3 regions of the Cedecea sp. Ae19-4 genome follow, and region 3 is predicted to be linked to each of the others. Evidence: predicted binding sites of a transcription regulator. Region 3 holds the regulator's gene; each other region holds the start of a gene.
What was found. Region 3 encodes LexA, which represses DNA repair genes until DNA is damaged. Its sites were predicted from a motif close to TNCTGTATGTACATACAGNA; they were not measured.

Region 1 (9,824 bases), on a different contig from region 3:
ACTTCCAGGTCGCACTGCTGCGCCATCATATGCACCAGCAGCGCATAGCTGGCGATGTTGAACGGCAAACCAAGGAAGATGTCGCAAGAGCGCTGGTAGAGTTGGCAAGAGAGTTTGCCGTCTGCCACATAGAACTGGAAAAACGCGTGGCAAGGGGCCAGCGCCATTTTATCCAGCTCGCCCACGTTCCACGCAGAGACAATAATGCGCCGAGAATCGGGATCGTTTTTCAACTGGTTGAGCACGGTGGTTAGCTGATCAATATAACGCCCGTCAGGGGTTGCCCAGGAACGCCATTGCTTGCCGTAAACCGGGCCGAGATCGCCGTTTTCATCCGCCCATTCGTCCCAAATCGTCACCTTGTTTTCCTTCAGGTACGCGATATTGGTATCGCCATTCAGGAACCACAGCAGCTCATGAATGATCGAACGCAGGTGACATTTTTTGGTGGTAACCAGCGGGAAGCCTTCCTGCAGGTTAAAGCGCATTTGATGCCCAAAAATCGACAACGTGCCGGTACCGGTACGGTCCGCTTTTGGCGTGCCCTCTTCGAGCACTTTTTTCATCAAATCAAGATACTGTTTCATGTCACCTCACGAAAGTTGCTGCTGCGGACGGCGGTAAGCCCAGACCATCATAATGATACCGGCAACAATCATCGGAATCGACAGGATCTGCCCCATGCTGATGTACTGTACCCAGGTGCCGGTGAACTGCGCATCCGGCTGGCGGAAGAATTCGACGATGATACGGAACGCACCGTAGCCAATCAGGAACAGGCCAGAGACGGACCCCATTGGGCGAGGCTTACGAATAAACAGGTTCAGGATGATGAACAGGACAACCCCTTCCAGCGCCAGCTCATAAAGCTGAGACGGGTGGCGAGGCAGTACGCCGTAGGTATTGAACAGCGATTGCCATTCCGGGTGCGTTGCCAGCAGGCCAACGTCTTCACTGCGTGAACCAGGGAACAGCATGGCGAAGCGGAAGTTCGGGTCAACGCGGCCCCACAGTTCGCCATTGATAAAGTTGCCGAGGCGCCCAGCCCCTAAACCAAACGGGATCAGCGGAGCAATAAAATCAGAGACCTGGAAGAAAGTACGCTTGGTGCGGCGCGCAAACCAAATCATCACGCAGATAACACCGATCAGGCCGCCGTGGAAGGACATACCGCCGTCCCAGACTTTGAACAGGTAGAGAGGATCGGCAAGGAAGACCGGCAGATTGTAGAAGAAGACATAGCCCAGGCGTCCCCCCAGGAACACGCCAAGGAAACCTGCATACAGCAGATTCTCTACTTCATTTTTCGTCCAGCCGCTGCCCGGACGGCTGGCGCGGCGCCCGGCAAGCCACATGGCAAACACGAACCCGACCAGGTACATGAGCCCGTACCAGTGCAGGGAAACCGGCCCGATGGAGAAAAGCACCGGATCAAATTCAGGGAAACGCAGATAGCCACTATTCATCTGTCACCACAAGCTATTGTTACCTCACCCAAAATAGAAGGTGAGTGGCAAGTACGCACCACTCTCGATGCGCTCCGAAAGCAGCGGATCATAGCACAAACAGCCAGAGTGATTGATTACGGAAGTTGTAAAAGATGTGTAATGTCCCGGTGGTACCGGGGCATCCAGGGCGTATCCGGGAGTGTGAACCAACACCAAGCATCGAAGAAAACGAACAGGGAAACCCCTTTGGGGTTTTCGGAAGATGAGCCACAACAAGGGAAAAACCACGCTTTTTCCCTTGTTGTCAGACGGGGAAAATGTCCCGGTGAGATCGGGACATTGAGAACGGATCAGCGCCCACCGCGAATCAGGCCACCCATGCCGCGGCGCTCCATAAACGCAGCGACCTGGTGGCGTACTTCCGTCGCCATTTGAGCCTCAAGGGTACGCTGAGCAAGTACTTCGGCTTCTTCAAGCTGAATATGGCGTAACAGGTATTTAATACGCGCGACGGAACGGCCGTTCATTGAAAGATGACGGTACCCCATGCCCACAAGAATCGCGACGCACATCGGGTCACCGGCCATTTCGCCGCACAGGCACAGATCGAGGTCATAGCGCTCGGCCTCACGGGCAATCAGGTTCAGCGTACGCAGCATCGCCGGATGCAGGCTATCGTAAAGGTTAGCCACCCGCGTGTTGTTACGGTCAACCGCCAGCAGATACTGAGTCAGGTCGTTTGTACCAACGGAAATAAAATCAATACGCCCGGCCAGATGCCCCAGCATGAACACCATGGAAGGCACTTCAACCATCACCCCAAGCCTGAACTTCGGCAACTGGTAGCCTAATTCCTCTTCGACTTCCCGGCCCGCACGATCGATAAGTCTGCGCGCATCATCGATTTCATCAATGCTGGTGATCATCGGCAGCAGGATACTCAAATTCCCCGTAGCCGCATTCGCACGCAGCATGGCGCGGACCTGGATCAGAAAGATCTCTGGCTGATCCAACGTAATACGAATGCCTCGCCAGCCAAGACAGGGATTCTCCTCGCTGATGGGCATATACGGAAGCTGTTTATCCGCCCCGACGTCCAGCGTTCGCAGCGTCACAGGTTTGTCGTTAAACATCTGCAACATGCCCTGATACTGTGCAACCTGCTCTTCTTCGGACGGGAAACCGCTTTGCAGCATAAAAGGAATTTCGGTGCGGTACAGCCCGATGCCGTCGATACGGCTACCAAGCTGTTCTTCATGCTCAGGACTAAGCCCGGCATTCAGCATGACCTGCACCCGCTCGCCGCTTTTTAACGCCGCGGGCTGCTCCACATCATCTTCCGCCAGGCGACTAAGTTCGTTCTCCTCGGTCACCAGGCGCTGGTATTCCTGCAGCAAAACCGGCTCAGGATCCACCAGCAATTCACCGCGATAGCCGTCCACGATCAGCATTCGGCGATGCAGAGCCGATGGCTGAATATCCGCGCCCATGACGGTTGGGATACCGAGCGCACGGACCATAATGGCGGCATGAGAGTTTGCCGCACCATCGCGCACGACAACGCCCGCGAGACGGTTTTGCGGCAGTTCGGCAAGCGTGGTGGCTGAAAGTTCATCGGCAACCAGCACAAAGCGCTCAGGCCAGGTATTCGGGCTTTGAATCGTGTCATCGAGGTGGAACAACAGGCGCTGCCCCAGCGCTCTGAGGTCGCCCGCTCGCTCTTTCAGGTAGCTATCTGAAAGGCTGGCAAACTGTTCAGCAAACTTCTCCACCACCGTTTTCACGGCCCATTCAGCGACCAGGCCTTTATCTACCTCAGCAAAAAGCTCACGCCGCAGGCGCGCGTCGGTCAGCAGGTGAGAGTAAAGATCGAAAATCGCCGCAGTCTCTTTCTGAGCCCCGGCGGCAAAACGCTTGCTGTAGCGGCGGAATTCCCCGGAAGCCTCTTCCAGCGCGGCGGTCAGACGCTCACGCTCAAGCGCCGTGTCCAGGGTCGACGCTTCAAAAACTTGCTCCATCAGCGGGACGGTTGTGTCCATCCAGCCTTCGGCAATCGCCACGCCATGCGACGCAGGCAGCGCGCGAATACGGGTCTGGCGATACTGTCCAAACAGGGCCGCTAACTGAGACTGCGATAATATCCCGGCCATTTGCGTTGCCAGCGTAACGAGGAAAGACTCTTCGCTCTCATCGTACTGCCGGTGTTCACGCTGCTGAACAACCAGCACTCCCAGAAGCTGACGGCGCTGGATAATAGGCACGCCGAGGAACGCACGAAAACGCTCCTCTTTTACGGCGGGCACATATTTAAAGCTGGGGTGTTTTTGCGCATCTGCAAGGTTAATCGGCTCCGCGAGCCGCCCAACCAGGCCAACAATACCTTCATCAAATGCAAGCGTGACGGTGCGGCCGCGCGGTTTCTTTAACCCGCGCGTCGCCATAAGGTAAAAACAGCGGCGCTCGTGGTCGGCGAGATAAACCGAGCAAACCTCGGTATCCATCGCAAGGCAGATGTCAGTCACCAAAATGTCCAGCGCCTCATTGAGGCGCGGGGCACTGGCGACCTTTTCGACTATTTCTCGCAGACGGGTGAGCATTTTTCGCGTGACTTAACCTCTTTTACGTCGCCATGCCGGCGAGTTATTGCGTGGTGGCGTAACTTCCTGCAGTGGCATCACCACGCTGGCGAACTCTTTCATTACCCGGCGATAGACATCGCGCTTGAATGAAACAACCTGACGAACCGGATACCAATAACTGACCCAGCGCCAGCCATCAAATTCCGGCGTACTGCTGGTTTGCATGTTGATCTCACCGTCGCTGCTCAGCAACTGCAAAAGAAACCATTTTTGTTTTTGGCCGATACAAACCGGCTTTGTGTCCCAACGCACCAAACGTTTAGGTAATTTGTAACGCAACCAGTTTCGGGTCGAGGCAAGAATGCGAACATCTTTTCTTTGTAGACCGACTTCTTCGAAAAGCTCCCGGTACATTGCCTGTTCAGCGGACTCGCCAGGATTAATACCCCCCTGGGGAAATTGCCAGGAATGTTGGCCAAAGCGTCGTGCCCACATCACCTGTCCCTGCCGATTACATATTACGATCCCAACGTTGGGGCGGTAGCCATCATCATCGATCACCGGACTACCTCAAAACAAACTTAGATTGCATCGATTGTTTCATACAAGTGTCAGGCGGTAAACCACTCTCTCGGCGGCGCTCGCATGGAATAACATTTGAATAACTCACAAAAGAGAGCCGGGTTATAAACAGGGGATGGTCAAAACCGGCGGTTTTATTCACTTTTTCTGTGGATATAACTGTGAAGAACTACCGAATTACATCGGGACAACTCAGGACAACTAAAATAAGGAGCAATCCTGCCACACATTAAAGCCTTTAAATTTCATAATCATAATACTATAAAAATGACACACGAGTTTCATAATGTGATGATCGTCACATATGAAGATCGCCTACTGATGAAAGATCGCACAATGTTGTTTTTATCCACAGATTGTGCCAACAAGTTAGTCACAAATCGGTGATAAATTGTATTTTAGCGCCTCGTCAAGGCTGTAAATGGAACCAGTAGTCATGCTTTTTCCCAGTTATCCCACTTTTCTGTGGATAACATGGTGTAAGATCCTGTTCATTGTCAGTGACCAGATTTGGAAAAGCCTTTTTAATGTTGCTGCACCGAAACGGCTGCCTTTAAAAACTCATTATAAATCAGAATATTGTTAATCTTATCCTCAGACGACTAAACTAAGCTTTCGCTGTGCACAAAGTGCGTTCATTTTTTAACCAAAAAACATCAACGAGTTATGCAACCAATACGTCCGCTCATCACGCCCCCACGCAGTGAAGCCGAGCTGCTCCAACAGGCGCAAAGCGTCGCCGGTTATACCCTGGGCGAACTGGCCGCCTGCGCTGGCTTACAGACGCCGAAAGACCTGAAGCGCGATAAAGGCTGGATTGGCGTGCTGCTGGAGCTGTGGCTGGGTGCCAGCGCGGGCAGCAAGCCCGAACAAGACTTTGCCGCGCTCGGGATCGAACTGAAAACGATCCCGGTGGATAGCCTTGGCCGCCCGTTGGAAACCACGTTCGTCTGCGTCGCGCCGTTAACCGGTAATAGCGGCGTCATTTGGGAAACCAGCCATGTGCGGCATAAGCTCAAGCGCGTGCTGTGGATCCCGGTTGAGGGAGAAAGGCAGATCCCGCTTGCCGAGCGGCACGTGGGTTCTCCGCTATTATGGAGCCCTTCAGAAGAGGAAGAACAGCAGCTGCGCCTGGACTGGGAAGAACTGATGGATTTGATCGTGCTGGGCCAGGTCGAGCGCATTACCGCCCGTCACGGCGAAGTGCTGCAGCTGCGGCCAAAAGCCGCCAACAGCCGGGCGTTAACAGAGGCTATTGGCGCGGACGGCTCACCTATTCTCACGTTACCTCGCGGCTTCTACTTAAAGAAGAATTTCACCGCAGCCCTTCTCGCACGGCACTTCACGCTCTAATAGCCGCCGCAGAGAATGGAATCCAGGGTTCTGTCAGTAAGTACCGGGGAATGTTACATTTCCCTCGTCCTATTAAGAATTTACCGCTTTCTTTCCCCTGTTCATCAGGTTATTACTAAACTTATTAACAAGATCCCTTCCTGACGAGGAACATACCGATGACTAAATGGGCAGTAGCAATCTCCGCCATTGGTCTTGCCTTTGCCGTTTCAGGCTGCAGCAGTGACTACGTAATGGCCACCAAAGATGGACGAATGATTTTGACCGAGGGCAAGCCGAAGGTCGATGAAGATACCGGTCTGGTAAGCTATCGTGACCAGCAAGGTAATGAAATGCAGATCAACCGCAACGACGTTTCCCAGATTATTGAGCGCTAATCTCGCAGGGTCAGCCCCTCGGCTGGCCTGATGATTTTTCTTCTTTTCCCCTCTTTCGCTTTGCTCCGGCCTCTGCCATGTTTATAGACCTTTTGTCGGGTAACGATGCCTGACGAGTCAAAAGAACAACAGGAAGCCGGCTATGCACTATCACCGTATCCCCCACAGTTCACTTGAAGTCAGCACGCTGGGGCTGGGAACCATGACCTTTGGTGAACAAAACAGCGAGGCCGATGCCCACCAGCAGCTCGACTACGCCGTCAGTCAGGGCGTGAATCTGATTGATGTCGCGGAAATGTACCCGGTGCCGCCGCGCCCGGAAACCCAGGGCTTAACCGAGAGCTATGTCGGCAGCTGGCTTAAAGCTCGCGGCAACCGCGAAAAACTGGTTGTTGCTTCCAAAGTCACTGGCCCCACCCGCAACAACGACGCAGGCATCCGCCCAAACCAGATCCTCGACCGGAAAAACATCCGCGAGGCGCTGGATGCCAGCCTCAAACGCCTGCAAACCGATTACCTCGACCTCTACCAGGTTCACTGGCCGCAGCGTCAGACCAACATGTTTGGCAAACTGGGCTACACCTGGAGCGACACGACCTCGCTGCCGGTAACGCTGCTGGAAACCCTTGAAGCGCTGACCGAGTGCCAGCGTGCCGGGAAAATTCGCTATATCGGCGTCTCGAACGAAACCCCGTGGGGCGTGATGCGCTACCTGCAGCTTGCGGAAAAACACGATCTGCCGCGCATCGTGACCATTCAAAACCCTTACAGCCTGTTAAACCGCAGCTTTGAAGTTGGCCTGTCTGAAATCAGCCAGCACGAAGGCGTTGAGCTGCTCGCTTATTCCTGCCTCGCCTTCGGCGTGCTGTCGGGCAAATACCTTAACGGAGCCAAACCGGCCGGCGCTCGCAACACGCTGTTTAGCCGCTTCACCCGCTACAGCGGCGAGCAGTCGCAAAAAGCCGTTGCGGCCTACGTAGAAATAGCTAAACGCCATAATCTCGACCCGGCGCAAATGGCGCTGGCCTTCGTTCGCCGTCAGCCGTTTGTGGCCAGCACGTTGCTCGGCGCCACGACGCTGGAACAGCTGAAAACCAACCTTGAAAGCCTGCATTTGACGCTAAGCGAAGAGGTGATTGAGGAGATTGAAGCGGTGCATCGCCTCTATACTTACCCGGCACCGTAAAAAACTAAGGCTCTCCAAAAGAGGGCCTTTTTGCTATTTATGTTTGATTTGCCACAGCCACAGGGCACTAATCGCCAGCGCAAACACCGCCCCAAATCCAATGCCAATGCCAACGATGGACGCCCCGGTTTTCACCGCCAGTGAGAACAGACCCAGCATCAAAAGCATGGCCGTGTTTTCACCAAGGTTTTGCACGGCAATGGCGTTACCTGCCCCGACCGTGTGCTTGCCGCGCTCCTGGAGCAGCGCGTTAAGCGGCACCACAAAGAAACCGCCCAACAGGCCAATCAACACCAGCAAAGCGTAAGACGGCAACAGAGAATGCTGTAGAGCAAAAATCAGTACGCCAACGCCGATTAAAATCCCGGCGGGCATGCAGCGGGCAACGGTTTCCAAAGTCACCAGCTTCGCGGCTGCTCCGGCCCCCACCACAATCCCAACCGCAACCATCGCATTAAGGTAAGTCGGCGTCGCGTTATCCGTGATCCCTAACGCCACCGGTACCCACAGCACTAGCAGGAATCGAAGCGTCACGCCCGCCCCCCAGAATAGGCTGGTGCCTACCAGCGAGAAGCGCGTTTCTCCGCTGCGCCAAAGGCTGCGGCAGGCGGAAAAGAAACTGTGCGTCATCGGCTTGAAACGCCACGACTGGCCGGGGCGCGCGGCGGCAAGTTTAGGGATAAAGACGTTGGCAACCACCGCCCCGCCGTAAACCAGCGCGCAGACAACCAGCGCCGCCGTCAGGTTCCAGTCTGCCAGCACGCCGCCGGCAACGGATCCCAGCAGGATCGCCGCAATGGTAGAAGACTCCATCAGGCCGTTGGCCTTCACCAGCCGATCGCCAGTGGTCAGCTCGCCGAGAATGCCGTATTTAGCCGGTGAATAGGCCGCCGCGCCGATGCCCACCAGCGTGTAGCCGACAAAAGGATTCAGCCCCAGCGCAATGACCGCCGCACCCACAAGCTTCATGCTGTTCGCCAGCATCATCACTCGCCCTTTGGCGAAACTGTCGGCCACCTGTCCCACAAACGGCGCAAAGAGGATGTACGCGCCAACAAACACCATTTGCAGCACGGGCTGGCTCCAGTCCGGGTAGAACTGCTGCTTGAGCACCGCGAGCGTGGCGAACAACAGCGCGTTATCGCCAAAAGCCGATAAAAACTGCGCCGCGGTGACCGCCATCATGCCCCGGGACCACAACGAACCGCTATTGCCAGCCTGTTCAGCCATGGGCTTTCTCCGCTTCATCAACCTGTGCTTTCAGGGTGACAAAATCTGGTTTTCCGCTGCCTAGCACAGGCAGCTGTTTGAGGAAGCGAATATCGCGTGGCACCGCCAGCTCAGGCACGCCGTGCTCACGCGCATAATGCAGAAGTTTTTCGCGGTTAAGCTCGCTGTCGGTGGTAAACATCACCAGCGCCTCGCCTTTGGCGGCGTCGAGCTTAACGACCGTAGCATGCAATTTGTCCGGCGAAATGCCGATCGCCATCTGTTCGACCATCTCAAGCGACACCATCTCCCCAGCGATTTTGGCAAAGCGCTTCGCACGCCCCTGAATCACGCAATAGCCCTGCTCGTCAAAGGTCACGATATCGCCAGTGTCGTACCAGCCGGGTTCCATCTCACCCAGGCCATTTTCAGCCTCAGGCTTCTCCAGCACGCCCGGATTTTCCACGCGCAGATAGCCGTTCATGATGTTTGGCCCTTTTAGCTGTAGCCTTCCGCCCTGTTCAATACCGGGCACAGCCAGCAGACGAGCATCCATTGCCGGAAGAATGCGGCCCACGGTGCCCGGTTTCGCCGCCATCGGCACGTTGATAGACACCACCGGCGCGCACTCGGTCACGCCGTAGCCTTCCAGAATGCGCAGGCCAAACTTGTCCTGCCACAGCTGCTTCGTGCTTTCCTGCAGCTTTTCTGCCCCGGCAACTACATAGCGCAGGCGGAAGAAATCATACGGGTTAGCAAAACGGGCATAGTTGCCGAGGAACGTCGAGGTGCCAAAGACCACCGTGCAATTGCGGTCGTAAATAAGCTCCGGCACCACGCGGTAATGCAGCGGACTTGGGTAAAGGAACACTTCCGCCCCGGTCAGCAGCGGCGTGAACAGCCCCACAGTCAGGCCAAAAGAGTGGAAGAGCGGCAGCGCGGACATAAACCGGTCATCGGCGGTGAAGTCCGCGATGGTGCGAATCTGCTCTACGTTGGCCAACAGGCTTTTATGGCTGTGCACCACGCCTTTTGGATTGCCCTCCGAGCCGGAGGTAAACAGCACCATCGCCGCATCTTCCGGCTGCTG
Region 2 (9,824 bases), on a different contig from region 3:
GCCCGGCAATAATCACGCCGACGGGATAAGCCATTTTAAACACTCAATTTCAGCAGCTTACATTCAAAATTGCAGTTCACTCCGCAGATTTTACCGACCGGTATTGAGGGCGATAAATTTACTTTGCTTCCCGATAAAAAAGCCGCTAAATCATTGTCACAAAAATAGAACCAGGGCTACAGCAACCGGCCACGGCTGCCGATAACACTGGCGTCAGGCACAGATCTGACGAACAAAACAGAGAACTGATGAGCAGGCCGCCGTGGGAGCTCTTCCTTTGGGGTCGCTCAATTTAAAGAGCAAATGCCAGGGCACACGGATGCCGTGCGTCCTCAGGAGTGGTGATGGAATTCTTTGATATACGAAAGGTGCCGGTTAACCTCTGGCGCAACGGCGCCGGGGAAACGCGAGAAATATGCTGTTTTCCACCCGCGACGCGAGATTTCAACTGGCGTGCCAGTATCGCCTCTTTGGCCCACAACGGCGAGTTTCCGGTCTTTCCGCAGGTTGACCGGGTAATGACTTTGCTGGAGGGGAGCGAGGTCGTTCTCGACGGCGGAAAGGCGTTCAGGCATACGCTCAAGCGCCATCAGCCTTTTACTTTTGCCGGTGAGCAGCCCGTAAAAGCCGAGCTGACTCGCGGCATGTCGATGGACTTTAACGTGATGACTCGCCGGGACCGATGCCGGGCCCAGGTGCGGGTGGCGGACAGAACCTTTACCACTTTTGGTACCCGAGGCGGCGTTGTTTATGTCCTGAGCGGGGAATGGCAGCTGGAAGATAAGCTGCTTTCACCGGACCAGGGCGCCTGGTGGCAGGAGGGCAGCCACACGCTGCGGCTGTTAAAAAACGAAGGGCAACTGCTGTTCAGCGAAATTACCTATTTGTAGACCGAATGCCCGGAAAACTGGCCGGGCAATGCTCTTTCTTCCTGATGAATATCCTCAGAAACTGCTGTGCAACTGCGGTTTTGTTCTTCATTTCCCCTGCCTGTAAACGCCCGGCAGCATCCCGTGCTGGAAAAATTTCACAAGCGCGATCCGGCTCACCGATCGATAAAAAAGTCCTATGACCCGCTGGCGGATTATTTGGTTTATTAGTTAAGTTGTATATACAAATATAGACAAAAACCCGATGCAAACAGGATGCTGACATGTCAACGCAAAAGAAGCTATGCAGTCTCACTCCAGGTTCCGTTTCACTGGCCACTCTGCGCGAGATCTACCATGGAAACGTGCTGCTCAGGCTTGACCCCGGGGCGGTTGCCGCCGTTGAGCGTGCGCTCGGCACGGTAGAAGCGATTGTTGCCCACGGCGACGTGGTTTACGGTATTAACACCGGTTTTGGCAAGCTGGCACAAACCACCATCGCCACCGATCATCTGGCTGAACTTCAGCGTAATCTGGTGCTTTCTCACAGCGTGGGGCTTGGCGAAGCGCTGCCGGATGATGTTGTCCGACTGGTGATGGCCAGTAAAATTATCAGCCTGTCACGCGGGCACTCCGGCGTTCGTCTGCTGGTGATTGATAGTCTCATTGCGCTGTTTAACTCGGGCGTAATGCCGGTGATCCCGGAGAAAGGCTCGGTGGGGGCATCCGGTGACCTGGCCCCGCTGGCGCATCTGTCGCTGATGTTGCTCGGGGAAGGGAATGTCAGGGTGAACGGCGAACAGATCCCTGCCGGTGAAGGTTTGAAGCTGGCAGGCGTAAAGCCGCTGGTACTGGGGCCAAAAGAGGGCCTGGCGCTGCTGAACGGGACCCAGGTTTCGACGGCGCTTGCGCTGCGAGGGTTGTTTGAGGGCGAGAAGGTGTTTGCTGCCGGGCTGGTGGCGGGGGCCTTGTCGCTGGAGGCTATCAAAGGCTCCGTGAAACCATTCGACGCGCGTATCCACCAGGCCCGCGGCCAGGCGGGACAAATTGATGTGGCTGAGGCGGTCACTGCACTGCTTGCCGACAGTAAAATCGTTGATTCTCACGTCCACTGTGGCCGCGTGCAGGATCCTTATTCCATTCGCTGCGTGCCGCAGGTTATGGGCGCGTGTCTGGATAACCTGCGCCATGCGGCGAGTGTTCTGCAGATTGAGGCCAACGCCGCCTCGGACAACCCGCTGGTGTTCAGCGACACCGGAGAAGTGATTTCCGGCGGCAACTTCCACGCAGAGCCCGTTGCCTTTGCCGCCGATATTATCGCGTTAGCGGTGGCGGAAATTGGCGCAATTTCGGAACGTCGCCTGGCGCTGCTGCTGGATACCGGGCTGTCCGGCCTGCCGCCGTTCCTCGTGAAAGAGGGCGGGATTAACTCCGGCTTTATGATTGCGCAGGTCACCGCTGCTGCACTGGCCTCGGAGAATAAATCGCTCGCTCATCCGGGTAGCGTCGACAGTCTGCCAACGTCTGCGAATCAGGAAGACCATGTTTCGATGGCGACCTATGCGGCTCGCCGTCTGGGATCTATGTGCTTTAACACTGCGGCAGTGGTTGGGATTGAGGCTATGGCGGCCGCTCAGGGCATCGAGTTTCACCGGCCGTTGCGCAGCTCACCCCTGCTTGAAAACGTCTTCGGGGATATTCGCGAACGCGTGGCATTTCTGGAAAAGGACCGCCTGCTGGCACCGGATATCGAGCAAATGCGTCTCTGGGGCTGCAGCGACGGCTGGCCGGAAGCTATCACCAAACTTCTGCCTTCGTCGGCGGCTTAGCACTTTTAGACTCCTCTCTTGGGGGGAGTCTACTCCAGTTCTATCACCTCATATTCCCCGCTCAGCATCAGCTTGCAAAGGATCTTGTAGCCGTCGTTATCAAAGCCCTCCGGCGGCTGGCTGCGGGTTGTCGCGTCAGTTAACTGTTGCACGGACCCAAGATAAAACCAGTGATCGATCAGGTGATACTCGGTCATCTCCGGGCTGCGTTCCACGATGGCGACGGCGTTTTTCCATGGCCAGCAAATCAGGCGAACCTGTTCGAGAGCCTGAACCAGGCGGGCATGATGCCCGGCCTGAGTCTCTTTCCCGCAACAGGCTCCGGCGCAGCGTTTGAGCGCTGAGCGAAAACAGGCCCGGCCCTTACTCAGTGATTCCAGGCCCAGCAGGCCGTAACAGAGGCGATGCTCATCGGCCAGCCCTTGCAGCGTTTGCAGCGCGGCCCGGCGGTTAGCGTACAACCCATACAGGCCCGGCTGGCGGGAGAAATCGACATCTTTGGCATATACAACCTGCGGTGTGTCCCCCTGAAGAGACAGGGAACAAAGCTGGCGGTTACGACGCAGGCGTTTGTTGAACAAAGGCTGTTGCTCTTTGATCATTTGCGCTTCGAGCAGCAGCGCTCCGAGTTCGCCGGCAGTGCGGATAAAGGTAATACGGCGAGACTGCCTCAAGAGTGCGGCTTCATCAGGCGTACGAAAATGGGACATCACGCGCGTGCGTATATTGACACTTTTGCCGATATACAACGGCATAACGTCGCTTTCACCGTGAAAAACATAGACGCCGGGTTTTTTGGGCAGGTCATCAAGCCATGACCTGAGATGCTCCGGATATTCATAGACCGCCGCGGCTTCAAACTCTAACCGCGACGAATTTGCACGCCTGACCACATCGGACTCCTGGGTACTGTTTATTTCACCAGTATAGCAGTCGTGAAGGTGAAGAGGGAATCGCCCTTAACCATAGTGTCGCGTGGCAAGCCAGCAAAGCAGAGAGCCGCCTACAACCATCAGTACGCCTTGCCAGAAAGCAAAGCCGGGATGCAGACCCAGCCACAGCGTGGCGAGCAGGGCTGATAATACCGGCGTGAAGTAGGAAGCCGTGGCAAGCAGCGTCATGTTTCCCCGCTGGATACCAACATTCCAGGCTGAATAGGCGACGGCGGTAGAAATCCCCATAAATAACAGCTGCGCCGTACCGGATAGCGTGAAATGCATTGTTGGATGTGCCACAAAGGCGAACTTAATCCACAGCACCAGCGCGGTGGCGCAGAAAAACAGGCTGACGCCGCTTTTAACTTCGCTCCAGCGGCGAGTCAGGTTGCAGTAGAGCGCCCAGATGATGGCGGCGGCAAAAGCCAGGCCGTAGGCCAGTGGGTTATCGAGAATGTTGTGCCACATCACGAGAGGCGACCAGTCGCCGTCTCCTTTCATTACCTGCACAATCCCCGCCAGGGAAAGCGCGAGCCCAGGCCACAGCCATAAATTGCTGCGCTGGCCGTTAATAAACAGGGCGAAAAAGACGGTCAGGCAGGGCCAGAGATAATTGATCATCCCCAGTTCCAGGGACTGAGCGCGGGTGTGCGCCAGGCCAATTGAAAGCGCCAGGCTTATTTCATAGCCCACAAAGAGCAGCCCGCCAACCCAGAGATAACGGGGTGGGAGTTCGCGTATTTTGGGCAAACCTCGGGCGAGGCAAAGACACAGCGCGCTGACGGTGTAGAGCAGGGCCGCGCCGCCGACTGCGCCAAAGTGCTCGCTGATGCTGCGCAACAGGCCAACGGAGGTACTCCAGAGCAGGATTGCGATAAGGCCGATAAGCGTGGCGCGTTGCGAAGAGGTGTCCATGTCCATCCTGTAAAAAAGGCGGCACTACGCCGCCCTGAAAAATGCTAATGCAAAGTTGTTTCTGACTATTTTTTCCAGAAATCATCAAACACGGTAATCGGCGGACGGCGTTTGTGTTCCGTTTTCAGATACCAGCCTTCGATGATTTTTGCGGTTTCAGCCGGTACGGTTTTGCCTTCCAGATAATCGTCAATTTGCACGTAGGTTACGCCGAGGGCCGCTTCATCCGGCAGAGAAGGGCGATCGTCTTCGAGATCGGCTGTCGGGGCCTTCAGGTACAAATGTTCCGGGCAGCCGAGCGTTTTCAGCAGCAGTTTGCCCTGGCGTTTGTTGAGGCGGAAAAGAGGATTAATGTCGGTGCCGCCGTCGCCATACTTGGTGAAGAATCCGGTTACGGCTTCCGCGGCATGGTCAGTCCCCACGACGACGCCTTTGGTCATCCCGGCGATGCTGTACTGCGCTTTCATGCGCTCGCGGGCTTTTTCATTGCCACGAACAAAATCGCTCAGCTCGATTCCCGCTTCGCGCAGAGCCTGCTCGCTGGCAAGCACGGCGCCCTTGATGTTCACCGTTAACACGCGATCCGGCTGGATAAACGCAATGGCATCCTGGCAATCCTGCTCGTCGGCCTGTACGCCAAACGGCAAGCGCACGGCGATAAACTGATAGCTGTCGTCGCCGCTTTCTTCACGCAGTTCGCTGATAGCTAGCTGGCAGAGTTTGCCCGCCAGAGTGGAGTCCTGGCCGCCGCTTATCCCCAGCACCAGAGATTTAATAAACGGGTAGGTTTTAAGGTACGTTTTCAGAAAATCAACGCTGACGCGGATCTCTTCGCTGGCGTCGATCTGTGGCTTGACGCCCAGTGCCTGAATAATCTCTTGTTGCAGAGCCATTTAACCCCTCCAATAAGCTGTACCCGCAACGCGCAGGCCGCAAAATTTAACTGTCCTAAAACTTACCCTGTTGCGCTGAAAACGACAAGGCTCAAAGGCTTACCCGGCCTGCAGACGGCGAGTTTTTCTGCAAACCAGACAGGATCCTTATGAATACTCTTATTGTCCGAATTTTCACGCATTAAGGGTAACGAGTTGAAAAATGTTCTTTTATATTCCAGGCTTATCTAACACGCAGGATCAATACATTCATTGATGAGGATAATTATGAATAATAAATTTGCAGGATTTTTAGGCGCGGCAGCGGTAATGACTATGCTGGCAGGGTGTACCGCTTACGATCGCACCAAAGATCTGGTGACTGAGCCGGTGGTGAAAGATGTGAAAAAAGGCATGACTCGTGCCCAGGTTCAGCAGATTGCGGGTAAACCGTCTTCCGAAATCACCATGATCCACGCCAAAGGGACCTGCCAGACCTATATTCTGGGCCAGCGTAACGGTAAAGCTGAAACCTACTTTGTCGCGCTGGATGACACCGGTCGCGTGATGAATTCGGGCTACCAGACCTGCGCTGAATACGACACCGATCCGCAGGCACCTAAAGCCTAAGCTAGCACGCCGTAAAGGACCCGGCTGCAGTCTCTGCGCCGGGCTTTTTTTTGCCTTACGGGCGGAGACAGAGAAGAGGGGGCGACGAGGAAGGGTGAGATCCGCTATCATGGTGAGGTTGTTCACTAATTCAGTTCCAATCCCGTTGCCTATGAAACCACTGCGCCAACCGAATACACGCCCAATCATTACCTACACGCCCCGCGTGGAGCCAGCTCCGCCTTCTCATGCGTGGCGAGTAGACGGGTTCAAAGATGTCTATCTGCTGCGCGGGCAGTATGTAGCGTTTGTTTTACTGGGTGATGCCTTCCGCCAGTCGCCGCCGTTTACTTTGCCCGAGTCGGCACAGCGCTGGGCGAAACAGGTTCGGCAGGAAAACGAAGTATAAAAAAAGGCCGCTAGTGATAGCGGCCTTTTTGTTTTTCAGTTCAGATTAACGGTGGGCTAATTCCACTTCATCGTCGCTGTTCAGAATCTCTTTGTCGGTCTGCTTCATCAACTGGCTGGTAATGGTCCCGGCGGTCATCGACCCGCTAACGTTCAGGGCGGTACGGCCCATATCAATCAGCGGTTCAACGGAAATCAGCAGCGCGACCAGCGTGACCGGCAGCCCCATCGCGGGCAGCACAATCAGCGCAGCGAAGGTTGCACCACCGCCCACGCCGGCTACGCCTGCGGAGCTAACGGTCACAATCCCTACCAGCGTCGCAATCCAGACAGGATCCAGCGGGTTAATCCCTACGGTCGGAGCCACCATCACGGCAAGCATTGCCGGGTAGAGACCTGCACAGCCGTTCTGGCCGATGGTTGCACCGAAGGAGGCAGAGAAGCTGGCGATAGATTCTGGCACGCCAAGACGGCGGGTTTGCGCTTCCACGTTCAGTGGAATACTCGCTGCGCTGGAGCGGCTGGTGAACGCGAAGGTCAGCACCGGCCAGACTTTGCGAAAGTATTTCACCGGGCTAACGCCGTTGAAAGCCAGCAGAACGGCGTGAACGCCAAACATAATTGCCAGGCCAAGGTAAGACGCCACCACGAAGCTGCCCAGCTTGATGATGTCCTGCAGGTTTGAGCCCGCCACTACTTTGGTCATCAGCGCCAGCACGCCGTATGGCGTCAGCTGCATGACCAGGCGAACCAGCTTCATGACCCAGCTTTGCAGGGTGTCGATAGCCACCAGTACGCGCTCACCTTTAGGGGCATCATCTTTCAGCAGCTTCAGCGCTGCGACGCCCAGGAAGGCGGCAAAAATCACCACGCTGATGATAGACGTCGGGCTGGCACCGGTCAGGTCAGCAAACGGGTTTTTCGGCACGAAGGAGAGAATCAGCTGCGGGACGGTCAGGTCAGCCACTTTACCAATGTAGTTGGATTGAATCGCCGCCAGACGAGCGTTTTCTGCATTGCCCTGCACCAGGCCTTCAGCGGTCAGGCCAAACAGATTGGTGACCAGCACCCCGACCAGCGCGGCAATCAGCGTGGTAAACAGCAGTGTACCGATAGACAGAACGCTGATTTTCCCCAGCGAAGATGCATTATGCAGTTTGGCGACGGCACTCAGAATTGAGGCGAAGACCAGCGGCATAACAATCATCTGCAGCAGCTGCACATAGCCGTTACCGACAACATTAAACCACTGAATGGAATCTTTCAGCACCGCGCTGTCGGAACCATAAATGGTGTGCAACGCCAGGCCAAAGATCACGCCCAGTACCAGACCTGCCAGCACTTTTTTGGCAAGGCTCCATTGCTTGTGGCGAGTTTGCGCCAGCAGCAATAGCAATACAACGAACACCACAATGTTCGCTACCAGTGGAAAATTCATCCCCGTATCTCCTGATTTATTGTCACGCGGCCGCGCAGGGGCGACCGTTATGTTGCAAAGCGTAACAGATGGCAGGGCGTTGGCTTATATTCAAAAGGAATTGATTATTACCAAATGAATGATATTGGCTGTTTAACGCTCAGACTGGTGAGTTATAAAGCTATTAAAGGTGGTTTGCAGCGAATTTATCATCTGCGAAGACCAGCGTACTGCACCGTTTTCGGGCAGGCCCTGGGGCATCCAAACCGCAAAACCAAACAGCGCCATGCACAGGGCGCGCTCAAGCTGATTGCCTTTTTGTGGGCGAACGATGGGGAAACGGAAACGCCAGCGGCACGGCCACAATAGCGGCACCCCGGCAGGCGTTAGCATGTCGGCAAGGATATGGCTGAGGTAACCCAGCACCATACCCTGCAGCGCATCGGCCGGAATGACCCAGCTTTCCGGTACCTTGAGGTAAAACAGTGCCAGCCCGGCGAACACCACAAACAGGCTATGGGTAAACCCCCGGTGGCCGCACATTCGCGCCACCGGTTTTGAGATCCAGCTTAGCCGCTGGCCCAGAAAGGATTTTGGGTGGTCAATATCCGGCAACAGGCAGGTCAGAATCGCGGACGGCACAATATGCCACCAGTCACCCTGGGCGAGGACGGGCGTCAGTTCGGCGTTTTTGGCAAAAACTGCGCAGGCAATAGAAAAGAGCAGGTGGCCTTCCGCCGTCATGATACAACCTGAATGAAGAAACTGTCGATTCATCCAGTATAGGGTTTTTGTACAGTATTCGGAAGAGGTGACGGTGTAACATTTTGTCAGGAAGATGGGCGGCCTGAGCCGCCCGACAGGTTTAGCCTTTCAAGCTTGTTTCCGTTAGCTGAACCAGAGAAGGAAGTTTGACGTCCGCCAGGCACCAGCGTGGGTCCGCAAAGTTCTCCTCGGCAGGCACCACAATGGAGCGCATCCTCGCCGCTTTAGTAGCGATCATACCGTTGACGGAGTCTTCGAGCGTCACGCAGGAGAGCGGATCGATCCCCAGCTTCGCGGCCGCATCGAGATACACTTGTGGATGCGGCTTGCTGTAAGGCAGATGTTCAGCGGAGGCAATAGCGTCGAAGTCCTGGCGCAGGTCGAACATTTCAAGCACCTTTTCCAGCATGTGCAGCGGAGACGCAGAGGCCAGACCAACCTTCAGGCCCAGCGTTTTGCAAAGCTTCACCGCTTCAATAACGCCAGGCAGCAGCGGGCGCTGTTCCTCAACCAACGCAATAGCACGTTCGATAACGCGCGCGGTCACTTCCTCACGGGATGGTCCGGTCCACGGCTGGCGTGAATACCAAAGTTCAACCACCAGGTCGATGCGTAATCCCAGCGTGTCGGGCAGTTCGTGACGACGCGTAATATCGACGCCGATGCTCTCCAGCACGTCCAGCTCCGCACGATCCCAAAGCGGTTCGGAATCTATCAGTAGCCCATCCATATCAAAAATTGCTGCGAGGATTTGGCGCGTTTCGGCCATAAAATGACTCCTTTCTGTTCGTCAAAATAAAATGTTTGTGTATCTTTAGCCGGAAACAAAGCTCGAAGCTACCGCTTTTGCGAATTTAGCCCGCAAAGCTCAGGCGAAATAGCGCCACACAGGGTAGACTTTGAGCGTATAACGTTACGTCCTAATAAAGGGGAGTACATGACGTATCAACAAGCTGGACGCATTGCGATTTTAAAGCGCGTGGCGGGCTGGATTATTTTTATCCCGGCGCTTCTGTCGACGGTAATTTCCATCCTGAAATTTATGTATCAGCACAGCGAAAAACAGCCGGGCATTGACGCCGTAATGATGGATTTCGCCCACGTGATGATTGAGATGATGCGGTTCAATACGCCGTTCCTGAATCTCTTCTGGTACAACTCGCCGCTGCCGGATTTTAACGGCCAGGTGAACGTCTTCTTCTGGC
Region 3 (9,824 bases):
CGGCGCCGTTGACTTCAAGGGCTATGCACGTTCTGGTATTGGCTGGACAGGCAGCGGCGGCGAGCAGCAGTGTTTTAAAGCGACAGGTGCCGGTTCTAAATACCGTCTGGGTAACGAATGTGAAACTTATGCTGAAGTTGAGTTAGGTCAGCAAGTTTGGCAAGAAGGTGAAAAAAGCTTCTACGTTGACACCATGATTGGCTATGCCACCAGCCAGCTGAACGACGTTGAAGACACCGACGGCGGCCCGCGTGTACGCCAGATGAACGTCGTGGGTAAAAACCTGATCGACGCGCTGCCGGGCGCGAACATTTGGGCAGGTAAGCGTTATTACAAACGCCATGACGTGCACATGATCGACTTCTACTACTGGGATATCTCAGGCCCTGGCGGCGGTATCGAAGATATCGATCTGGGCTTCGGTAAACTCTCCCTGGCCGCAACCCGTAACGGTGAAGCCGGTGGTTCAGAGGCCTTTATCAACGGTTCTACCAAAAATAAAGACCTGGCGAACGATATCTTTGATATTCGTTTAGGCCAGATGCAAGTTAACCCGGGCGGTTCTCTGGAAGTTGGTTTTGACTACGGCCGTGCAAACACCACCAAGCACTACGATTTTGTTGAGCAGGATGCGACTAAAAATGGTTGGTTGGGAACCGTAGAGCATACCCAGACCTTCCTCGGCACCAGCCTGAACAAATTTGTGGTGCAGTACGGCACCAACGCCATGGCGCAGACCAACGGTACCGGTCGTCCGGATACTTCCAGAAACAACGATGGCAAAATGCTGCGCGTCATTGACCACGGGGCTATCGACTTCAACGATACCTGGGGCCTGATGTATGTGGGTATGTACCAGGATATCAACCGCGATGATAACAACGGCACCAAATGGTGGACCGTGGGCGTTCGTCCTATGTACAAATGGACGCCAATCATGAGCACCTTGATGGAAGTTGGCTACGACAACGTGAAGTCTCAGCTGACCGACAAGAGCAACAATCAGTACAAAATCACCCTGGCGCAACAGTGGCAGGCGGGGAACAGCATCTGGTCTCGTCCGGCTATTCGCGTCTTCGCGACCTACGCCAAGTGGGATGAGAAGTGGGGTTACTCTTCCAGTGACGCCAGCGATGCTAACTACGTAGCTGGCACGCCATCCGGCATTGCTTTCAGCGATACCAGCGCCCGTACCTTTAGCCGTGGCAACGATAGCGAAGTGACCTTCGGTATTCAGATGGAAGCCTGGTGGTAAGTTAACCCACTGCGCGGGTGCTTAGCGCCCGCCAGTTTCACATGCCTGACCCGTCTCTTTTTTGCCTGAAGGAGGCGGGTTCGCTTCGAGGATAAAACAATGAAAAAACATCTTCTTGCGCTTTGCCTGCTTCCCGTTCTGGGCCTATCGTCCGTGCCGGCTTCTTTTGCCGCCAACACGGCGATTAACCCACAGAATGTCTCTACCGCACCGTCTATTCCTGCGGACAAATTACAAAGCCTGCCATGGGTTCCGTTGATACCTCCCGTCAGCCAGGACGTGGTGCTGAGCGCCTCTTCGGCCAGCATTAATGTCGGAGAGCTCACCGGGAGTGTGGCCGCCTTCGTGCTGCCAGCGGATCAGGGCTCACTGGAAATCACGTTGTCCAGCGTGGTTAAAGACCTGAGCGTTTATGCGCCAAACGTTCTGATTCTCGACGGGCAGATGCAGCCTTCTGCTTTCTTCCCGAGCAGTTACTTCCAGTACCAGAAACCGGGCATGACCTCCGGCAACCGTCTGGAAAACGTCATGAAGTTGACTCCGATGATGGGGCAAAAACAGATCTACATGCTGGTGTACACCACGAAACACGATCTGACGGAAACGACCCGCATGATCAACCCGGCGAAGCTTTATGCTGAAGGGGCAAGCAACGCCATTCCTGATGTGGCCGATCCGATTGCTAGCCACAGTGGGCAAGGTACCCTGACGGTGAAGCTGAAAACCGAACAAAACAGCGGCAACATCATGATCGGTAAGATCTTTGGTGGATCCGATACCAAACCTGTTGTGGTCGGTAACGTAGCGCCACTGACGGCCTACTCTGCACCGGCCGCTGCACCAGCACCAGCACCAGTGGCAGCGCCAGCTCCGGCGCCTGCCGCGAAAAGCGAGCCAATGCTCAATGATACGGAAAGCTATTTTAACCGCGCCATTAAACAGGCGGTGGATAAAGGCGACATTGATAAAGCCCTGAAACTGCTGAATGAAGCCGAGCGTCTGGGTTCCACCTCCGCCCGTAAAACTTTTATCAGCAGTGTAAAAGGCAAGGGGTAACCATTTCCCCACGTTGCTGATGCTTGAAGTATTGGTGCGCTCAGGCGCACCTTTTTTCTATAGCCTAAAAACTTTAAGTTGCTGTTGCTCAATTGTTGCGGTATTTGCCGCGTGTGTTGCCATTGTCTGCCCGCACAGAGATGTTCTGCGTTACAATGCCATCAGGTTATGTATCGGAGAGTATTCCCATGTCCGACGCGCTGTCGCCGTTGCGCGCCCTGAATTTCTACACGGAGGTCCCGCAAGGGCTTAGCTCCGCTTATCTCGACTGGTTATTGCTGGAAGATTCGATGACTAAACGCTTCGAACAGCACTGCCAAAAAGTCACCGTCCGCATCGTGCGCGAAGGTTTTGTCCCTGCTGGCAATGATTTGCCCGAAGCCGATTTATTACCTGCCTCTGCGCGTTACTGGCTGCGGGAAATTATCCTCTGCGGGGATGACGAACCCTGGCTGCTGGGGCGCACCGTGGTGCCTGAAAGCACGCTTGATGGCCCTGAGCTGGCTTTGCAAAAGCTTGGCGATACGCCGCTCGGGCGCTACCTTTTTAGTTCATCAACCCTGACGCGTGACTATATTGAGATTGGCCGCAGCGCCGAACTGTGGGGACGTCGTTCCCGACTGAGACTTTCCGGTAAGCCTTTGTTGCTGACCGAACTGTTCCTGCCGGCATCTCCGCTGTACGAAGAGGAAAAATAATGGAGTGGAGTCTTAAGCAGGGAAAACTGCTGGCTTATCACCGGTTAATGCGTACCGATAAGCCCATTGGCGCTTTGTTGCTGCTATGGCCCACGCTGTGGGCGCTGTGGGTGGCCACCCCGGGCTTACCCTCGCTGCTGAATCTGGTTGTTTTTATCGCTGGCGTCTGGCTGATGCGCGCCGCGGGCTGCGTGGTGAACGATTATGCCGACCGTAAATTTGATGGTCACGTAAAGCGTACCGCGCAGCGCCCGCTGCCCAGTGGCGCAGTTTCTGAGAAAGAAGCGAAGGCGCTGTTCGCGGTGCTGGTGGGCCTGGCTTTCCTGCTGGTGCTGACGCTCAACACCATGACGATCTTGCTGTCCGTGGCCGGCCTTGCGCTGGCATGGGTGTATCCGTTTATGAAGCGCTACACCCATTTGCCTCAGGTGGTGCTGGGTGCGGCTTTTGGCTGGTCCATTCCTATGGCATTTGCCGCCGCCAGCGAATCGGTGCCGTTAAGCTGCTGGCTGATGTTCTTCGCTAACATTTGCTGGACCGTGGCGTACGACACGCAGTATGCGATGGTCGACCGCGACGACGACCTGAAGATTGGCATTAAGTCGACGGCGATCCTGTTTGGCCGCAACGATAAGCTGATCATCGGCCTGCTGCAAATCGCCACCATGCTGTTGATGGGCGTTGTGGGCTGGCTCAATGGGCTGGGTGGCACGTTCTACTGGTCAATTTTGCTGGCGGGCGGGCTGTTTGTGCACCAGCAGAAGCTGATCGCCAAACGCGAGCGCGAAGGCTGCTTTAAAGCGTTTATGAACAATAACTATGTCGGGCTGGTGCTGTTCCTGGGCCTGGCGTTGAGCTACCTGCATTTCTGAGTCAGTCTTCAGGTAATAAAAAAGGCGGGTTAATCACCCGCCTTTTTCGTTTCTGCTGAATTAAGAAACCGCGTCCTGGGAAGCGGAGCTCTCAATCGTCAGACGTACGTCCGAGGTCACAAGATCGGCCAGCATCTGGTAAACCTTGATGGTTTCGGTCGCGTCTGCATCACCGGTATCGCTGATATAGCCTTCATCGCGCAGGGTAAGCACCAGCGAGGTAAAGACCGCTTTATCAAAGAATTCCGGGGCGTTAATGCCGTGCAGAACGGACAGTCGCTGCGCCACCGTGCGGCTTTCGCGTTCCAGCGTTCCGCGGTTGATCGACGGGTTGGCGCTCAACTGCCAGAAGGTGATGGCATACCGCTGGATTGTCTCGCGCACCCCCGCCGCCAGAAGCTGCAGAGTGCGTGAGCGGTGAGGGTTAATCTGCACTTCGTCACCGACAACCATGACCAGATCCTGACGCTCCATCTCCGCGATCAGCGCATCAATTTCTCTGCCCAGCTCGCTTTTTTCCCAACGCAGGAACAGCTCGGCTTTCAGCATCGGGTAAACAACTTCTATCTGACGCAGCAGCTCTGCGCGCGAGATGTGGCGATGCTGAGTGATGATGGACGCCATCAGCGACGGCAGCACCAGCATGTGCATGATGTTGTTGCGGTAATAGGTCATCAGCACGGCCTGCTCGCGCGGCAGAATGATGATGTCACCGATGGTGTCTTTCTCCACCTCGAACTTGTTCATCTGCAGCGCGTGGTCGATCAGCGCGTCAGCGGAAACCGTTGGTGCGGTGGCATCCGGAGAATACGGCACGTTACGCAGCAGGTTCAGGTAGCAGTCGAGCTGTTCGGTAAGCTGTTCACGGGTCAGCGAACGCTGGCGTGAAGCAAGCAGCGCGGTACAGCACAGGTTCATGGCGTTAGCGGCCCCTGCGTTGTTGATACGCACCATGATATCGGCAGCGATATCATTCACCGTTGGCGTCAGCCAGGCCGGGCGAATTGCTTCTATCGGATCGATAGAGTCTTTCCATTCCGGAACATGCTGGTTCAGGTAGGTCATCAGCGGCAGCGGTTCGCCGAAGTTAACGTAACCCTGGCCGAGGTTGCGCAGCTTACTCAGGCCGCGCACCATCTGCATGAAGCTCTCTTTTTCTTTGGTCGCACCGCGTAGCTCTTTCGCGTAAGTGCCCACTTCCATGACGTGCTCGTACCCGATGTAAATCGGCACCAGAGTGATCGGGCGGGTGCCGCCACGTAGCATGGCCTGAATGGTCATCGACAGCGTGCCAGTCTTAGGATCCAGCAAACGACCGGTACGGGAGCGGCCACCCTCGACAAAGTATTCAACGGAATAGCCGCGGCTGAACAGCTCGCCCAGATATTCGCGGAATACCGTGGAGTAAAGCTTGTTGCCCTTGAAGGTACGGCGAATAAAGAACGCGCCCAGGCGGCGGAAAATCGGGCCGGCTGGCCAGAAGTTCAGGTTGATCCCGGCGGCAATGTGCGGCGGAACCAGCCCCTGGTGATAAAGCACGTAGGAAAGCAGCAAATAGTCCATGTGGCTGCGGTGGCAGGGCACATAGACGATTTCGTGGCCATCATGGGCAAGCTGACGCACGCGTTCGGCGTTATGCACGTTAATGCCCTGATAGAGGCGGTTCCAGGTTAAACCTAAAACGCGGTCCGTCAGACGTACGGCTTCGTAGGAGAAGTTCGCGGCAATCTCTTCCATCAGCGCGACGGCATTTTGCTGCGCTTTTTCGTGGGAGATTTTCTTGCTGCGGGCTTCATCTTCTACCGCGCGGGCAATCGCTTTTGACGCCAGCAGCTTGTTGAAGAGATCCTGGCGGACCGGCAGGCGCGGGCCAACGGCGGCCAGGCGCTGGCGGGCAAAGTGAGTGCGCGCCACGCGAGCCAATTTTTGGGCAATAATCTTGTCCGTGCCGTGTTCGGTTGCCATGCGGCGAAGCGAAACCGGCGGCGAGAAACGCACGAAGCTATCGCGACCCAGCCAGGAAACCGCAAAGAATTTCTGGACGCCGTTCAGCGTGCGTAAAGGCGGGTTGATTTCCCCTTTTTCGCGCCCTGGCGAGCGGCCGAACATCACGGAAACCGGCACCATCTGTACATCGAGATCGGGATTGCTGCGGTGCAGATCCAGATAATCGTGGAACAGTTTTACCGACTCTTCTTTTGGCGTGTAATAGGTGAAGACGCGCGGCCCGCCGTGGATAAACACGTAGCGCGGCAGCAGTACGCCGTCAATTTCCAGAGGTTCCAGCGGGTCGGGCAGATCGTGATCCAGACATTGGGCACGCAGCGTCAGTAAGTCTGCCTTAGAATTGTAGGGCAGGACGTACATGATGGGGCGTGAAGGGTCCAGACCGAGTTCGGTTTGGGGATCCGCCGGGATAGACTTGCTCTTTACCAGAACGCTTAATGGTAAATTCAGTAATTTGTAGTAAATTCTTGGCCAGCCTGACATAAATGATGTAAAGCCTCAGGTTAATAATGCAAATGCGCCGCAAGGATATCAGAAACTCTGGGGAATTTCTGTGGCGCTGCGATTTAGACTCAGTGAGCATTGACGCTCAATATTTAAAAAGGTTTCCTTGAATGGCGAATAATACCACCGGCATCACCCGCATTATTAAGGCTGCAGGCTACTCGTGGAAGGGGTTGCGTGCGGCCTGGATCAACGAAGCCGCCTTTCGTCAGGAGGGCGTAGCGGCGGTCATCGCTATCATCATCGCCTGCTGGCTGGACGTGGACCCCATCACGCGTATTTTACTGATTGGCTCGGTTGTTTTGGTGATGATTGTCGAAATCCTCAACAGCGCCATTGAAGCGCTGGTTGACCGTGTCGGCACCGAGTACCACGAGCTTTCAGGGCGAGCCAAAGATATGGGTTCCGCCGCCGTATTGATAGCGATTATCCTTGCGGTTGCAACCTGGGCCACCTTGCTTTGGTCACATTTGCGATAGCCCTTCCAGAACAGTTTAAGTCGCTGGTTTTTTGCTTAATTTGTGGTTTCAAAATCGCCCGGGGCTGTATATACTCACAGCATAACTGTATAAACACCCAGGGGGCGGAATGAAAGCACTAACTACCAGGCAGCAAGAGGTGTTTGATCTCATTCGGGATCATATCAACCAGACCGGCATGCCACCTACGCGCGCCGAAATTGCACAACGTCTGGGGTTCCGTTCTCCAAACGCCGCGGAAGAGCATCTAAAAGCGCTGGCACGTAAAGGTGCCATCGAGATTGTTTCTGGTGCATCACGCGGCATTCGTCTGCTGGTTGAAGAAGAAAATGGCCTGCCGCTGGTGGGCCGTGTTGCCGCCGGTGAGCCGCTGCTGGCGCAACAGCACATCGAAGGCCACTACCAGGTTGACCCTTCTCTGTTCAAGCCGAATGCCGATTTCCTGCTGCGCGTCAGCGGCATGTCGATGAAAGATATCGGCATCATGGACGGTGATTTATTAGCCGTTCACAAAACCCAGGACGTGCGTAATGGCCAGGTCGTTGTCGCGCGTATCGACGATGAAGTGACCGTAAAACGCCTGAAAAAGCAGGGCAATACCGTGCACCTGCTGCCGGAAAACAGCGAATTCCAGCCTATTGTGGTCGATCTTCGCGAGCAGAATTTTAGCATTGAAGGCCTGGCCGTCGGGGTGATCCGCAACGGTGAATGGCTGTAACACCTCTTCCGGTGGTGCGGTAACTCTGCCGTGCCACCTGCCTTAAACACCTCTCTTTTTTCCTCTGGATCATTCCCATGCGATTCTTTTCGTCAACGGATGGTGCGCTGTGGCGGCTTGCGCTGCCGATGATTTTTTCCAATATCACCGTTCCGTTACTGGGCCTGGTCGATACGGCGGTCATTGGCCATCTTGATAGCCCGACCTATCTTGGCGGGGTGGCTATCGGCGCCACGGCGACCAGTTTCCTCTTTATGCTGCTGCTTTTTCTGCGCATGAGCACCACCGGGTTAACGGCACAGGCGTTTGGTGCGAACGATCCACAGCGGCTGGCGCGCGCACTGGTTCAACCCCTGATGCTGGCGATGATAGCCGGGCTGGCTATCGTGGTCCTGCGTTATCCACTGATCAACCTTGCGCTGCACGTTGTTGGCGGCAATGACGAGGTGTTGGATCAGGCAAGGCGGTTCCTGGAGATCCGCTGGCTTAGCGCCCCGGCCTCACTGGCTAACCTCGTGCTGTTAGGCTGGTTGTTGGGCGTTCAGTATGCGCGGGCGCCGGTCATCCTGTTGGTCGTCGGCAATTTGATTAATATCGTGCTCGACCTCTGGCTGGTGATGGGGCTGCACATGAACGTGCAGGGGGCGGCGCTGGCCACGGCGGTGTCCGAATATGCGACGTTTATCATCGGCCTGGTGATGGTGCGGAAGGTACTGAAGCTGCGGGGCATCAGTTGGGCTCGTCTCAAAACGGCCTGGCAAGGGGACTTACGCAAGCTGCTGGCCCTCAACCGCGATATCATGCTGCGTTCGCTGCTGCTGCAAATTTGCTTTGCTTCAATCACCATTTTTGGTGCGCGTCTCGGCAGCGAAATTGTTGCCGTTAACGCCGTGCTGATGACGCTGTTGACCTTTACCGCCTATGCGCTGGACGGTTTTGCTTACGCCGTAGAAGCCCATTCAGGGCAGGCTTACGGGGCGCGTAACCGTGGGCAGTTGCTCGAAGTTTGGGGGGCTGCGTGCAGGCAGGCGGGGCTGGTTGCGATAGCATTTGCCGCTATTTATGCTTTTGCTGGGGAGCAAATTGTCGCGCTGCTTACCTCCCTGCCGGAGCTTCGTGTTCTGGCAAATCATTACCTTGCCTGGCAGGTTGTTTTGCCGGTCGTGGGCGTTTGGTGTTACCTGCTGGACGGTATGTTTATCGGCGCGACGCGGGGTGCCGAAATGCGTAACAGCATGGCGGTTGCGGCGCTGGGCTTTGGCGTGACGATGTTTACGCTGCCTTTGTGGGGTAACCACGCCCTGTGGCTGTCTCTGGCGGTGTTTCTGGCCTTGCGTGGCCTGTCGCTGGGCGTCATCTGGCGGCGCCACTGGCGTAATAACACCTGGTTCGCTACATCGGGCGGCCATTGATCGAACCTCCTGGCCTTCGTTAACCCTGCTCCTGTCGTGCTGATTTCTCGTTTCTAAGACGAGGAATCAGCGTTCCATCGCTTTTAAGAATGGTTAAAGATTCTGAGTTTTAAATGTAACTCGGAATCCTTGTCTACAATTACCTTTACATCCAGCAGACAGTGGGTGTGTTCCAGAAAGTCAGCATCCTGCAGCCCGGATGCGAAAATCTAAACCGAACGATGAGGAGATGATGATGAATAAGGACGAAATCGGCGGTAACTGGAAGCAGTTCAAAGGTACGATCAAAGAGAAATGGGGTAAGCTGACCGATGACGATATGACCGTCATCGAAGGGAAGCGTGACCAGCTGGTGGGTAAAATCCAGGAACGCTATGGCTACGCCAAAGACCAGGCAGAGAAAGAAGTGAAGGACTGGGAGTCCGGGAGCAATTACCGCTGGTAATCTGGCGGACCCTCAAATGTGCTAATCAGTAAGTAAGACCAATCCTGCCCGGGTACAGGGATGTACCACTCCCTCTTAACGCTTTTTCTTCGGCTGCACTGAATGATCGTGATCGCAGGCGCCGTGGTGGCTACAGGCTTCAACTTCCGAGCAATCAGCGCACAATCCGTGGGCTTCAATCACGTTATGGCGCAGGGCAAACCCCATTTTGGACGCCAGTTTCTGCATAATATCTTCCACACCCTGAGCGGCCTGCTCTTTTACGGCCCCACATCTGTCGCAGATAAACATGGCGGAAGAGTGGGTTGGATGATCGATAAAATTACACAGCACGTAACTGTTGTTGGATTCCACGCGGTGCACAAAACCCTGCTCCAG

Region 1: the regulator LexA is predicted to act here: its motif matches at 5,023-5,042, upstream of mutH (DNA mismatch repair endonuclease MutH).
Region 2: the regulator LexA is predicted to act here: its motif matches at 8,618-8,637, upstream of AAIE02_RS05075 (metal-dependent hydrolase).

The regions. Positions count from the first base shown of each region.
Region 1 covers NZ_JBCHWG010000003.1:364,761-374,584, forward strand. The annotation lists gene thyA (thymidylate synthase) at 1-587, opposite strand, end outside; gene lgt (prolipoprotein diacylglyceryl transferase) at 594-1,466, opposite strand; gene ptsP (phosphoenolpyruvate--protein phosphotransferase) at 1,799-4,045, opposite strand; gene rppH (RNA pyrophosphohydrolase) at 4,058-4,588, opposite strand; gene mutH (DNA mismatch repair endonuclease MutH) at 5,276-5,962, shown strand; gene AAIE02_RS19675 (YgdI/YgdR family lipoprotein) at 6,121-6,339, shown strand; gene AAIE02_RS19680 (NADP(H)-dependent aldo-keto reductase) at 6,482-7,525, shown strand; gene lplT (lysophospholipid transporter LplT) at 7,559-8,755, opposite strand; gene aas (bifunctional acyl-ACP--phospholipid O-acyltransferase/long-chain-fatty-acid--ACP ligase) at 8,748-9,824, opposite strand, start outside.
Region 2 covers NZ_JBCHWG010000001.1:1,048,996-1,058,819, forward strand. The annotation lists gene ves (environmental stress-induced protein Ves) at 345-890, shown strand; gene hutH (histidine ammonia-lyase) at 1,154-2,698, shown strand; gene cho (excinuclease Cho) at 2,728-3,591, opposite strand; gene yddG (aromatic amino acid DMT transporter YddG) at 3,658-4,548, opposite strand; gene nadE (NAD(+) synthase) at 4,614-5,441, opposite strand; gene osmE (osmotically-inducible lipoprotein OsmE) at 5,709-6,050, shown strand; gene cedA (cell division activator CedA) at 6,202-6,438, shown strand; gene AAIE02_RS05070 (L-cystine transporter) at 6,484-7,875, opposite strand; gene AAIE02_RS05075 (metal-dependent hydrolase) at 8,008-8,598, opposite strand; gene hxpB (hexitol phosphatase HxpB) at 8,720-9,388, opposite strand; gene AAIE02_RS05085 (YniB family protein) at 9,557-9,824, shown strand, end outside.
Region 3 covers NZ_JBCHWG010000002.1:581,941-591,764, forward strand. The annotation lists gene AAIE02_RS15515 (maltoporin) at 1-1,255, shown strand, start outside; gene malM (maltose operon protein MalM) at 1,355-2,311, shown strand; gene ubiC (chorismate lyase) at 2,500-3,009, shown strand; gene ubiA (4-hydroxybenzoate octaprenyltransferase) at 3,009-3,881, shown strand; gene plsB (glycerol-3-phosphate 1-O-acyltransferase PlsB) at 3,942-6,371, opposite strand; gene AAIE02_RS15540 (diacylglycerol kinase) at 6,503-6,871, shown strand; gene lexA (transcriptional repressor LexA) at 6,981-7,589, shown strand; gene dinF (MATE family efflux transporter DinF) at 7,667-9,001, shown strand; gene AAIE02_RS15555 (CsbD family protein) at 9,237-9,446, shown strand; gene zur (zinc uptake transcriptional repressor Zur) at 9,522-9,824, opposite strand, start outside.